Linked DNA regions of Parashewanella spongiae. The protein of the gene in region 1 binds, or shares a complex with, the protein of each later gene. Links are inferred from orthologs where the notes say so. Each region holds a gene or a part of one and is shown on either strand. Other genes may lie near its edges.

Region 1 (8,056 bases):
GTGCGGATTTAGCAATCAAAGATTGGGAAGGTAACTGCTTGTTGATGCTTGCGATCAATTCTAAATCGCTTGAAATCATTGATCTGGTTTTAGCTCAAAAAACAACCTACTGTTCAGAGAATAAAAAAGGTGAAACACCTTGTCATTGGGCTATAGGGTTAGAAGATGAGTCAATGAGAATGAAAGTATTTTTAGCTTCAAAAGAGTTAGTTAATCAAATAACACATACAGGTTACGCGCCAATTCATTTAGCTGTTTTAAGGGGGAATATAGCGCTTGTGGAACAATTATTATCTTTAGGTGTAGAAACAGAAACGCAGACCAATATAGTGAAAGCTGGCAGTGGTTCACAACATTCGGATGGTCTATTACACCTAGCTGTTAGGCATGACAAGCAAGAGATGCTCGAATGGCTTTTACAAACTGATTTTGGAAAAGAACAATTGCATATTGCAAATGAGCAAGGCGCAACACCAGTGTTGCTGGCAGCCATGCAGGGGACAATCAGTGCAGTAAGCATCTTGATTAAAGCTGGAGCGAAAGTAGGGCGCAACGATCGCGAACTCGAAGGAAGAAACGCTCTACATTTATCCGCAATGAATGAACGTTTAGACGTTTTTAATTTTTTCTGGGACCAACCACAGTTTTATAAAAAGGATAAAGATAAGAAGAATAAAGATTTAGTTAAAATTGCTATTTCTTGTGAACGCCCTGAAACTTTAAAAGTTATGTTAGCTAGCTCGCATTTTGACCCTCTCGAATATGATAAAAATGGACAAAATTACCTTCATTATGCCGCCGGTTCAAGATCTCCTAAATGTGTCGCTGTGCTAGGGAAAAAAGTACAGGAACTGGGAGGGTTACAACGGCGAATAACAAACCTTACATCAGGTGATAGCAATAAAACTGCTTTAGAAATTGCTTTAACATATAGACGAAGCGAAAATGTTGAGATTTTAAAAGAACTGCTAATGGATTCGAGAAGAGTCCAAAGACTTGTTAAAACACAAACACCAAGTCATTCTGTTAAAACAGAAAATTCGCCTAAAATACAGGATTACTATGCAATACAAAACAGTCTACTAGGGTATTTCCCTATCACTGGAAACCCATGTGCTGATCACTTGTTAAATGATCAAATTTGGCAAAGCACACAGGCAAGGATACATCATGGTCGGTGATATTAAACAAATGTTTTTATCCAAAACCGACAATAATGGTTATTGCTGTCGGTTTTGACTTCGTTTTTTCAGCATCTTTTGTTGCACACTTAAGCTTGCTTTCACGAGTAGTTCAACATCAGCTTCTATAATTTGCTGAAAACTCAATGTTAACACCCATTTGTTTGCTTCATTTGGATGCGGTTGGCAATCATCGACCGATGTTATCGCTAATAATGCAATCAGTTCATCTCGAATAAATACAGTCGATTTATAATGTTGGCCTATTTGAGCAGAAAAGTCGGTTAATACTTCAATTCCACCGCCACCAAACTTTAACCCGAGGGCTGGCTCACCATCTTGAGGTTCGCTTTCGAGAACGTATTGCAAGATGAGGTCAATTTTTTTTGATTGCAGTTTGAGGTAATCAACGACTGACTTAGTGTCACTTTCAAGTTGTCGGAGTTGCATCAAGCAGTTTGATTCAACATTTTTAACTTCACTGAGTAACTGTAATCCAATAGATTGCAGTCCTTGGAGTTCATTTTCTGTGGGTAATCCCTGATCTTTAGGCCAAAGTGTTAAAAAAGCCTTGAAGGAATGAGGCACGCTGAAATACGGGTTAGAGTCGTCGGTCAAGATTTGCCTCTTTATTTATGGGGATAATATCCTTATTATCGTGCCTATCTATATGATTTAGCAAGTTCGACGCACAGGATATCACTCATCTTCCATGAATTTTAAATTCGTTACTTATGTCGGTTATCGTTATTGGCGTTCTAAAAAGTCAAATAGCTTTGCATCTTTCATTACTTTTTTTGCGGTTACTGGGATCTTTCTTGGGGTTGCATCATTAATTATTGTCAGTTCAGTTATGAACGGCCTCGAAGGACAATTGAAAAATAAATTGCTAGGCTCTATCCCGCAGTTAACCATAAAAACAGTCGACCCTATTGATAATTTGAATGATAGATCATCAAAAATCATAAATTTGCCTCATGTGTTAGGCTTAGCGCCCAGTGTAGCGACTGAAGCTATGGCTCAATCACCCAGCACGATATCAGCTGTTCAACTGTATGGAATGTTTCCTCGGGATGCCGAATTAGTCGCTAGCGTAAGTGAGCATATCTACCCAGGGTCAATGGAAGATCTTGTTTCGGGTAAATACAGAATTATTTTAGGTGGTGAATTAGCCAGAAGACTCAAAGTCTCGATTGGTGAGCAAGTTCGCTTGCTAAGTGGTGATGGCGTTATCTATTCACCGATTGGACCGGTTCCCAGTCAGAGGAAATTTACCCTTGTTGGTATTTTTGAAACTGGCTCTCAAGTTGATGCACATGTTGCCTACGTGCATTATAAAGATGCACGTCGATTAACCAGAAAACAACCAAGTGAAGTCAATGAGCTTAGAGTATTTCTTGATGATCCATATAAAACATCGGTATTAGAGGATCAAATAAGGAAAGTATTTGATAAGCAACAAGTGTCAATAACAGATTGGCGTAGCACTTACGGCAGTTATTTCGCAGCGGTTAGGATGGAAAACAATATGATGTCCTTGATGTTGAGCCTAATCATTTTAGTAGCCGCTTTTAATATCATTTCGTCGCTGGTTATGATGGTGATTGATAAAACTACAGATGTTGCAGTATTGAAAACTCAAGGGTTATCTACAGCAAATGTAATGGGCGTATTTATGATCCAAGGGACATTCAATGCAATTTTAGGCCTAATAGCTGGCTTGGTTGTCGGTGTGATCATCAGTTTAAACTTGAATGACATTTTATCAGTAATGGGCATTTCAATATTGGGCGTTGGCCAAAGTTTGCCTGTTGTGATAGAAGGCCACAGACTTTTGGTTATTGGTATTGGTACCTTGGCGATTAGTTTGTTAGCAACAATATACCCAGCGCTAAGTGCAGCTAAAGTTGAGCCTGCAAATGCATTACGACATGAATAAATAAATGGATAAATTGATGAAACAGCAAGCCATATTAGAAATCGAAAATGTCTGTAAAAGCTATCATGATGGTGATGTTACTACTCAGGTATTAAAAAACGTCAATCTGACCGTTTATTCGGGCGAGCAATTAGCAATTGTAGGTAGCTCTGGATCGGGTAAAAGTACTTTACTTCATATTATGGGTACCCTTGATAAACCAACAAGTGGTAAAGCAATGCTTGAAGGAGAAGATCTATATCAAGCAACTGCAGCTCGGAAAAATCAAATTCGCAATCAAGATCTTGGTTTTATTTATCAGTTTCATCATTTATTGCCTGAGTTTTCTGCGGTAGAAAATGTGGCAATGCCAGCTTTGATTCAGGGAGTCAACCGCTCCCATGCGCTTGAAAAAGCAAAAAAACTGTTAGTTAGAGTTGGGTTATCCCATCGGTTGAATCACATTCCTGCTGAGCTATCTGGTGGTGAACGTCAACGAGTAGCAATTGTTAGGGCACTGATTAATTCTCCAAAGTTAGTACTTGCTGATGAGCCTACAGGTAATTTAGATGCAAAAAGTGGTGAAACCATCTATCAGTTGATTCAAGAGTTGGCTGAGCAACTTGGTACTGCATTTGTTGTTGTAACCCATGACAACCAGTTGGCTTCAAAAATGGATAGACAACTACAAATGAAAGATGGCAGTTTGCAAGAAACTACATTACAGCATAATGAGTTAGCTGTAGAAGGTGCCAACTAATGAGTCGTAGTTTGGCATTAACAGTAGGATGGCGGTTTTATCGGGCTAGGCAGTCAAATAAATTTATCAGCTTTATCGCATTTGCATCCACGGCGGGCATAGCATTAGGTGTTGGTGTATTAATTGTTTTGTTATCGGCAATGAATGGTTTTGAGAAAGCGCTTGAAGAGCGACTTCTTGGCGTAACACCTCATGCTGAACTAATTGGTGTAAATGCGCCAATTGATGACTGGCAACGGCTTATTGATGATGCAAAAAAAATACCGGGTATCGCGGCGGCGGCACCGTTTATGAAAATAAATGGATTAGTACAAAAAAAGGGTGGTTTTCAAGCCATTCAACTTGTCGGCATAGATACTCAGCTTGAAGGTGCGGTTTCAACTCTGCCTCAATTTACGGATAAAGTAAGTTGGAATAGTCTTGGTCCAAAACAAGGTAATCATGTCATTGTTGGTAGGAGTCTGCTTAAAAAGCTCAATTTGGAGATAGGCGATACATTGGCATTGTACGTGCCAAAACAAGTTTCTGGTTCATCAAGTAATTTTGCATCAGCTAAAAGTCACCGATTCGTCATTACAGGCACGTATACGCTGGGTGGAGAACTAGAGTCTACTACAGCTTATATCCCCATGGACTATTCTCAGAGTTTACAGGGGTTTGGTAATGAAGTGTCTGGCGTGCGCTTAAAAATGGATGATGTTTTTATGGCTCCTCGATTGGTAAGGCAATTAGGCTATAGCCAAGAACAGATAGTAAATATGCTGGATTGGACGAGAACTCAAGGTCATGTTTATCAAGATATTCAACTTGTTCGATTAGTCATGTATTTAGCTTTAGCCTTGGTTATTGCCGTTGCGTGTTTTAATGTGGTTTCAACCCTAGTGATGTCAGTTCGAGATAAGCAATCTGAAATTGCAATATTAATTACAATGGGGTTAAGTCGCTCGTCAGTCATGCAAGTTTTTATGGTGCAGGGCACGTTAAACGGAATTATTGGTTGTAGTATCGGTGCTTTCATTGGTGTGATTTTAGCGTTAAACCTAAGTGCACTTGCGAAACAAATAGAAGAATTATTTAATGTACAGATTATTTCTGGCGATGTTTATTTTATTGATTTTCTTCCATCTGAGCTGCAGTGGAATGACGTTTATATTTCAGTCGGGTTGGCATTAGCAATGAGCCTGTTATCAACACTCTATCCGGCGTGGAAAGCCACTAAAGTAGATCCGGCTGAAACTTTATCTGGTGGATAAGTCAATATGGACACTAGCACAGGGTTTAAGTAGAGTAGGCTACTTTAACCTAAAAACATCAGTTGAACGCTGAGTATACGCGTAACTATTTGAGCGATATGATGATTTTATCATCAAGGCTTTCATCCAATGAGTGAAGTGCTCTACGCTCACAAGCTTGCTAAAATGACTGCTATTTGCGTTGTAACTTTTGCAAGTAGAATAACTACTTGCTGCAAGCTACGCCTTACTATCAGCCATTTTTTCTACGCTTGAGAACGCAATCAACTGATGTTTCTAGCTTTAATGAACTGGTGATCTCTCCAAAATAATTCATTGAAAATATTAGTTACTATTTCGTCATACCAAGCATAGGCTGGTATCTAGGGGCTGTTTATCTTTCAGGATTAAATTTTGGGCTATTTGAGCATTTATCTGTTCAAGGCGTAAGCAGTGAAGCTTAGTCATCTAAGTAAACGGGTTACAACACAGAACAGTGAACGCTCAAAAGCATCTATGACAGCGTAAATAGGTCATTTCTACTGCGTTATCGCTTGCTTATTTGGAATACCAAACCGCACAAGCTCTGTCTTGTATAAAACGACCAATTTATCGCTGCAAAAATAATCACGAAAGATAAACAGCCCCCCTAGTGTCTTTGTAAAAATTAACAAAAATCACTGGATACTCACCTTTTGAGTATGACATAACGGTTTGAATTTACGTTATTATTAAACAGGCTTTATTTTCTTATCAAACATTAGGGTCTGTTGATCTTTTATGATTAAATTTTGTGCTATTTGAGCATTTATCTGTTTAAGGCGTGAGCAGTGATGCTTAGCCATCTAAGTGAGCTGGTCACAACACAGAACAGTGAATGCTCAAAAGCATCGAAGAAAGAGAGAGCGTAAATTGGTCGCTCTTTCTAAATAAAAGGTGCTGCGTTATCGTTTTCTTATTTGGAAACGAAGTAACGACAGTTTTGTATGTCGATAATAACCAAACCTCACAAACTCTGCCTTGCATAAAATAACCAATTTATCGCTGCAAAAACAATCACGAAAGATTAACAGACCCTAGACGGGAGAACGATTTGTTGTTCCCCTTACTTTCTTCTCTTCCAGCGATTTACTACTGAAAAGCGCCATAACTGTTTAATGATAAAGTAGCTAATAATTGACGATGTGAAACCTAATACTAAACAACCCAGTAAGAATGGAGGGCCTATGGTTGATAAAGAATGTTCTAACCATTGCCAGCTTAGTTCAAACGTAAATTCTCCAATCGGTTGATTGAGTAGTTTAGTACCAAGCCAATAAGCCGCATAAAATAGAAATGGCATGGTAAATGGGTTAGTAAGCCAAACTAATGCAACTGATAACGGCAGGTTAACGTTAAAAAATATGGCTAAAGCCGCTGCCATGATCATTTGAAAAGGAATAGGAGTCCAAGCGCAAAATAAGCCAACGGCAAATGCTCCAGGTGCCGATTTTCGATTTAATGCCCACAAGTTTGGATTGTGGAGCAAGCTCCCAAATATCCTTAAATGTTTATGCTCACGGATGCTGTGAGGGTCTGGCATAAATTTTTCAATAAATTTCTTTGGCATAATGCTACTGCTAGTTTAACTTAATGTAATGAATCGATTTATGTTTGGCTTTTGTGCCACTTCATTATCAGCGATTTTTTGGCATTCGCTGCTGCCGTTTGAATTTTTTGTCCCAGTAATAATGTTGTTAGCTATTATTCTCTATTACCGAGTATGGCTGCTTTCTGGCGCCATAATTTCACTCTTATGGCTTAGTGTTTACAGCCACTTCTTATTGAGTTTTCAAACAAAAAACGACTTAAATGAACTCAAAGTTAAAGCTGAAATCATATCACTTGTCACCCAAAACAGCGACTGGCTTTCAGCAGATATTGCGTTAATTCAACCAAATGTAACTTTTTTGCCCAGAAAAAAACTCAGGATTTCTTGGCGAACTACGCAAACCGTAAAAGTTGGGCAAGTGTACCAATGGCAATTAAAGCCTAAAAGTATTACTGGGATATTAAATAAAGGCGGTTTTAATCAACAAAAGTATTATCTGAGTCGACATATTTTTGCTAAAGCTAATGTGAAAAGTGCGGAACTTACCGGTGAACAACAAAGCTTGAGGCAGCAACTTCTTTTTAGCTTGAGTAAAGCGCTTGGTAAATTCAATAATAGTGACTTAATGTTGGCTCTGCTTTTAGGTGATAAATCTCAGTTTTCAAACCATCGCTGGGAAACATTACGGCAAAGCGGAACTGGGCATTTAGTTGCCATTTCAGGGCTACATCTTTCAGTGATAAGTGCGTGGCTGTTTTTGTGTTCGTTTTGGTTTATGACGCGGTTGAGACAGGCTCAAGGGAAGTCAAATTTAGTATTCGCAATTGTTGTTTCTTGTTTTGGTGCCTTATTCTATGCGTATTTAGCTGGTTTTGCTATTGCAACTCAGCGTGCATTAATTATGTTGCTTGTTGTCATGGGACTTGCTCTATTTCGGCGTTTTTCGTCGCCATGGGAAAGATTGTTGATGGCGTTGTTTGTTATTCTTATTATTGATCCATTAGCAGTGCTTAGTGCTGGGCTATGGCTTTCGTTTACGGCTCTAACACTTATTCTGTTAAGTATCAGTCATTATCAAAAGTCTCGTTCTATAGGGAAAAATACTTATCAAAAAATTAGAGTTCGTCTAAAGCAATTTATACTCATTCAGTTATGTTTATCTATTGGTTTAGGGCTGTTAGGTGCATTACTTTTTGGTGGAATGAGTGTTCACAGTATTTGGGTAAACCTGCTTGTGGTACCTTGGTTTAGTGTTGTAGTCATTCCTTTAGCTTTCATTAGCCTTATTATTTGGTGCGTGGGCCGATTGTTAGGATTGAACTGGGATTACGGCTTTGAGCTGACAGATTTAAGTCTTCAACCTTTTAGCTGGAT
Region 2 (3,183 bases), 1.1 Mb from region 1 along the record:
TGGAAAAAGTTGTCAGCGCACCCAGCATTCCAACACCAAAAAAGGCTTTGTAGTCTGGCGGTACATGTGAAACTTCACCAAGAGTAAAAATTAATCCCATTAAAAACGAACCGATTACATTAACTAACAGTGTACCAAAAGGAAAACCGGTTCCAAACACTTGAATCATAAATATTGAGATCAAATATCGTAAAGTGGCACCGATTGCACCGCCCACAGCAACAAAGAGCACGTTAATCATAACGTTTTCTCTCACTTATAAGGTCAAGTTCTGATAATTGCTCTAATTTTGATTGGATTCGTTTTTCAAAACCATGACTTGTAGGGTGATAAAGTTTTACATCCTTAAACTCTTCTGGGAAATAATTCTCACCTGCTGCATAGCTATTTGGCTCATCATGAGCGTAACGATACTCAGCACCATAACCTATATCTTTCATCAAGTTGGTAGGTGCATTTCGAAGATGAATTGGTACTGGCTTGTCTCCACCATCTCTTGCTAATGCTCTGGCCGCTTTAAAAGCGGTATAAACGGCATTACTTTTTGGTGCGCTGGCTAAATACAAAACAGCTTGCGCGATAGCCCGCTCCCCTTCACTTGGGCCAACACGATGAAAACAGTCCCATGCATTAAGAGCAACTGTCATTGCATTTGGATCGGCGTTGCCTATATCTTCAGAAGCAATAGCAAGAAGCCTACGGGCAACGTATAAGGGATCACCGCCACCTTCTAATATTCTACAAAACCAATACAAAGCTGCATCTGGGGCTGAACCTCTGATTGACTTGTGCACAGCAGAGATTAAATCGTAAAATTGGTCGCCCTTTTTATCGTAATTTGCAACTTTATGCCCTGCTACTTCGTTAAGCAACTGAGATGTCAGCTCAGCGCCATCACTCACCATGTCCGCCATGAGTTCGAGTAAATTTAGCGCTCTGCGACCGTCACCATCGCTCACATGTGCTAATTTTTTTAGTGTATCAGTTGAGAGTATTAACTTTCTTTGACCTAGCCCTTTTTCGTTATCTTCATTAGCTTGTCGTACAAGTAACAATACTTCATCATCAGTAAGTTTTTTAATTAAATAAACTCTCGCTCTTGATAACAAGGCTTTATTAATTTCAAATGAAGGATTCTCGGTGGTTGCACCAATAAAAATAACGGTTCCATTTTCGATGTAAGGTAAAAAAGCATCTTGTTGGCTTTTGTTAAATCTATGAACTTCATCGACAAATAGTAGTGTTTGTTGACCACGGGACTGAGCAATAGATTGCGCCTGTTCGATAGCAGCACGAATATCTTTAACACCCGCAGAAACGGCTGAAATACGTTCAACATGTGCATTGGTATAATGAGCTATCAACTCTGCTAAGGTCGTTTTTCCTGTGCCTGGCGGCCCCCAAAAAAGCATAGAATGAGCTTTACCATTTTCTAGCGCTTTACGTAGAGGCTTATCCACTCCCAAAATGTGCTCTTGACCAATATATTGCTCAATACTTTCAGGTCGCATTCTCGCTGCAAGAGGCCTAAAATCTGGAGAAAAGTCTAATGACAAACTACTCACTACTTGTGCCTACTGGATCTTTTTTGCACGTTGATCATCAACATCAACATTATCTGGAATAACAAAGTTAAAAATTGACCTTTCTTCTTCATTAAGATTACGTTGCTCAGTTAAATCAAAAGTGCTGATGTTGCCTTGAGAATCAAATATAGCGAACTTATTTAATCGGTTATGATTAAAACATGCATCCACTTTCACGACTGTCGAGTCTGAGAATTTTGGTGTAATTGAATAGCAGCTATCATCTTTTGGAGAACCTTTAGTAACTTCAGTTTTAGTGACCCTATAGTTAGACCATGTAGCCTCATCTCTATGGATCAATAATGTCATAGGAGATGTAGAAACGGCTTGCTCTAAATCTAGAATAGTGACTTCCTCAGCAAAAGGGTTATATAGCCAAACACTCTTTTCATTGGCAATGATCAGTGACTCATCAGGCTCAGTTAAATGCCAATATAGTTGATTAGGATAAGCTAAAGAAAAAATTCCTGAACCTTGTTGAATATTTTTATTATTAACATCCACTACATTTTGTGTGAATTTTGAATGAAGTGTTTTAACTTGATTAAGCTGCTGTTTTAATTCGTCCTTAGCGTCAGCATGAACTTGAGAAGAAAACACCACAAGTGATGTAAAAAAAAACTGACCTATAATTTTTTTCATTTTGTACCCTAATAATCATTTTTCGGAGGTGGTGGAGCTAAAACTTCACGATTGCCATTGTTACCAGGTGAACTTACCACGCCTTGTGTTTCCATAGATTCAATAATTCTTGCCGCACGGTTATAGCCTATTTTAAACTTTCGCTGAACACTAGAAATAGAGCCACGTCTAGTCTCTGTGACAAATGCAACCGCCTCATCATAAAGCGCATCAATGTCTTCTTCTGATTCAGAGCTTTCACCAGGTAAAAGTACTTCGCCACCTTCGCTTGATCCATTCAAAATGTCATCAATATATTGAGGTTTTCCACGGGCTTTCCAATCACCGACAACTTTATGTACTTCATGATCATCAATAAATGCACCATGTACACGAATGGGAACCGATGTGCCTGGTGGCAGATACAGCATATCACCCATTCCAAGCAGTGTTTCAGCGCCTTGCTGATCAAGAATTGTACGAGAGTCAATTCGAGACGACACTTGAAACGCAATACGCGTTGGAACATTAGCTTTAATGAGACCTGTTATCACATCTACAGATGGTCGCTGTGTCGCAAGAATAAGGTGTATACCAGCGGCACGGGCTTTTTGTGCGATTCTAGCAATAAGTTCTTCAACTTTTTTCCCAACAATCATTATCATGTCCGCAAATTCATCGACGATAACAACAATAGAAGGTAGTTTTTCTAAATCTGGAGCGTATTCTTCAAGCCCATCGTTTGGCTTCCAAAGCGGATCTTTTATTGGCTCTCCTTGCTCTTTCGCCAATGCTATTTTGCTGTTATAACCTTTTAAATTTCTCACGCCTAACGCTGACATTAGCTTGTATCGACGCTCCATTTCCCCCACACACCACCGTAGTGCGTTAGCGGCTTCTTTCATGTCGGTAACTACATCACATAATAAGTGTGGAATTCCTTCATAAACTGAGAGTTCGAGCATTTTTGGGTCAA

What was found. Proteins that work in one complex are often made in the same cells at the same time.
Region 2: the proteins of lolE (region 1) and lolA are in contact, whole or in part, in a cryo-EM structure (PDB 7ARM), measured with the Escherichia coli proteins. The link is inferred for Parashewanella spongiae from one-to-one orthologs.

What each region holds. Positions count from the first base shown.
Region 1 is NZ_CP037952.1:1,765,668-1,773,723, forward strand. The notes cover bases 2,987-5,985. They hold lolE (lipoprotein-releasing ABC transporter permease subunit LolE), read left to right. Parts: upstream 2,987-3,858; coding sequence 3,859-5,112; downstream 5,113-5,985. Other genes in these bases: E2I05_RS06780 (lipoprotein-releasing ABC transporter permease subunit), read left to right, coding at 2,987-3,120; lolD (lipoprotein-releasing ABC transporter ATP-binding protein LolD), read left to right, coding at 3,125-3,859. Also shown: E2I05_RS06770 (ankyrin repeat domain-containing protein), read left to right, coding at 1-1,181; E2I05_RS06775 (hypothetical protein), read right to left, coding at 1,221-1,799; more of E2I05_RS06780, read left to right, coding at 1,894-2,986; E2I05_RS06795 (DUF2062 domain-containing protein), read right to left, coding at 6,197-6,700; E2I05_RS06800 (DNA internalization-related competence protein ComEC/Rec2), read left to right, coding at 6,741-8,056. UniProt on the Escherichia coli protein: Part of an ATP-dependent transport system LolCDE responsible for the release of lipoproteins targeted to the outer membrane from the inner membrane.
Region 2 is NZ_CP037952.1:2,853,282-2,856,464, forward strand. What follows is about bases 402-3,183. They hold lolA (outer membrane lipoprotein periplasmic chaperone LolA), read right to left. Parts: upstream 2,229-3,183; coding sequence 1,575-2,228; downstream 402-1,574. Other genes in these bases: E2I05_RS11150 (replication-associated recombination protein A), read right to left, coding at 402-1,565; E2I05_RS11160 (DNA translocase FtsK), read right to left, coding at 2,237-3,183. Also shown: fluoride efflux transporter CrcB, read right to left, coding at 1-241; more of E2I05_RS11150, read right to left, coding at 234-401. UniProt on the Escherichia coli protein: Participates in the translocation of lipoproteins from the inner membrane to the outer membrane.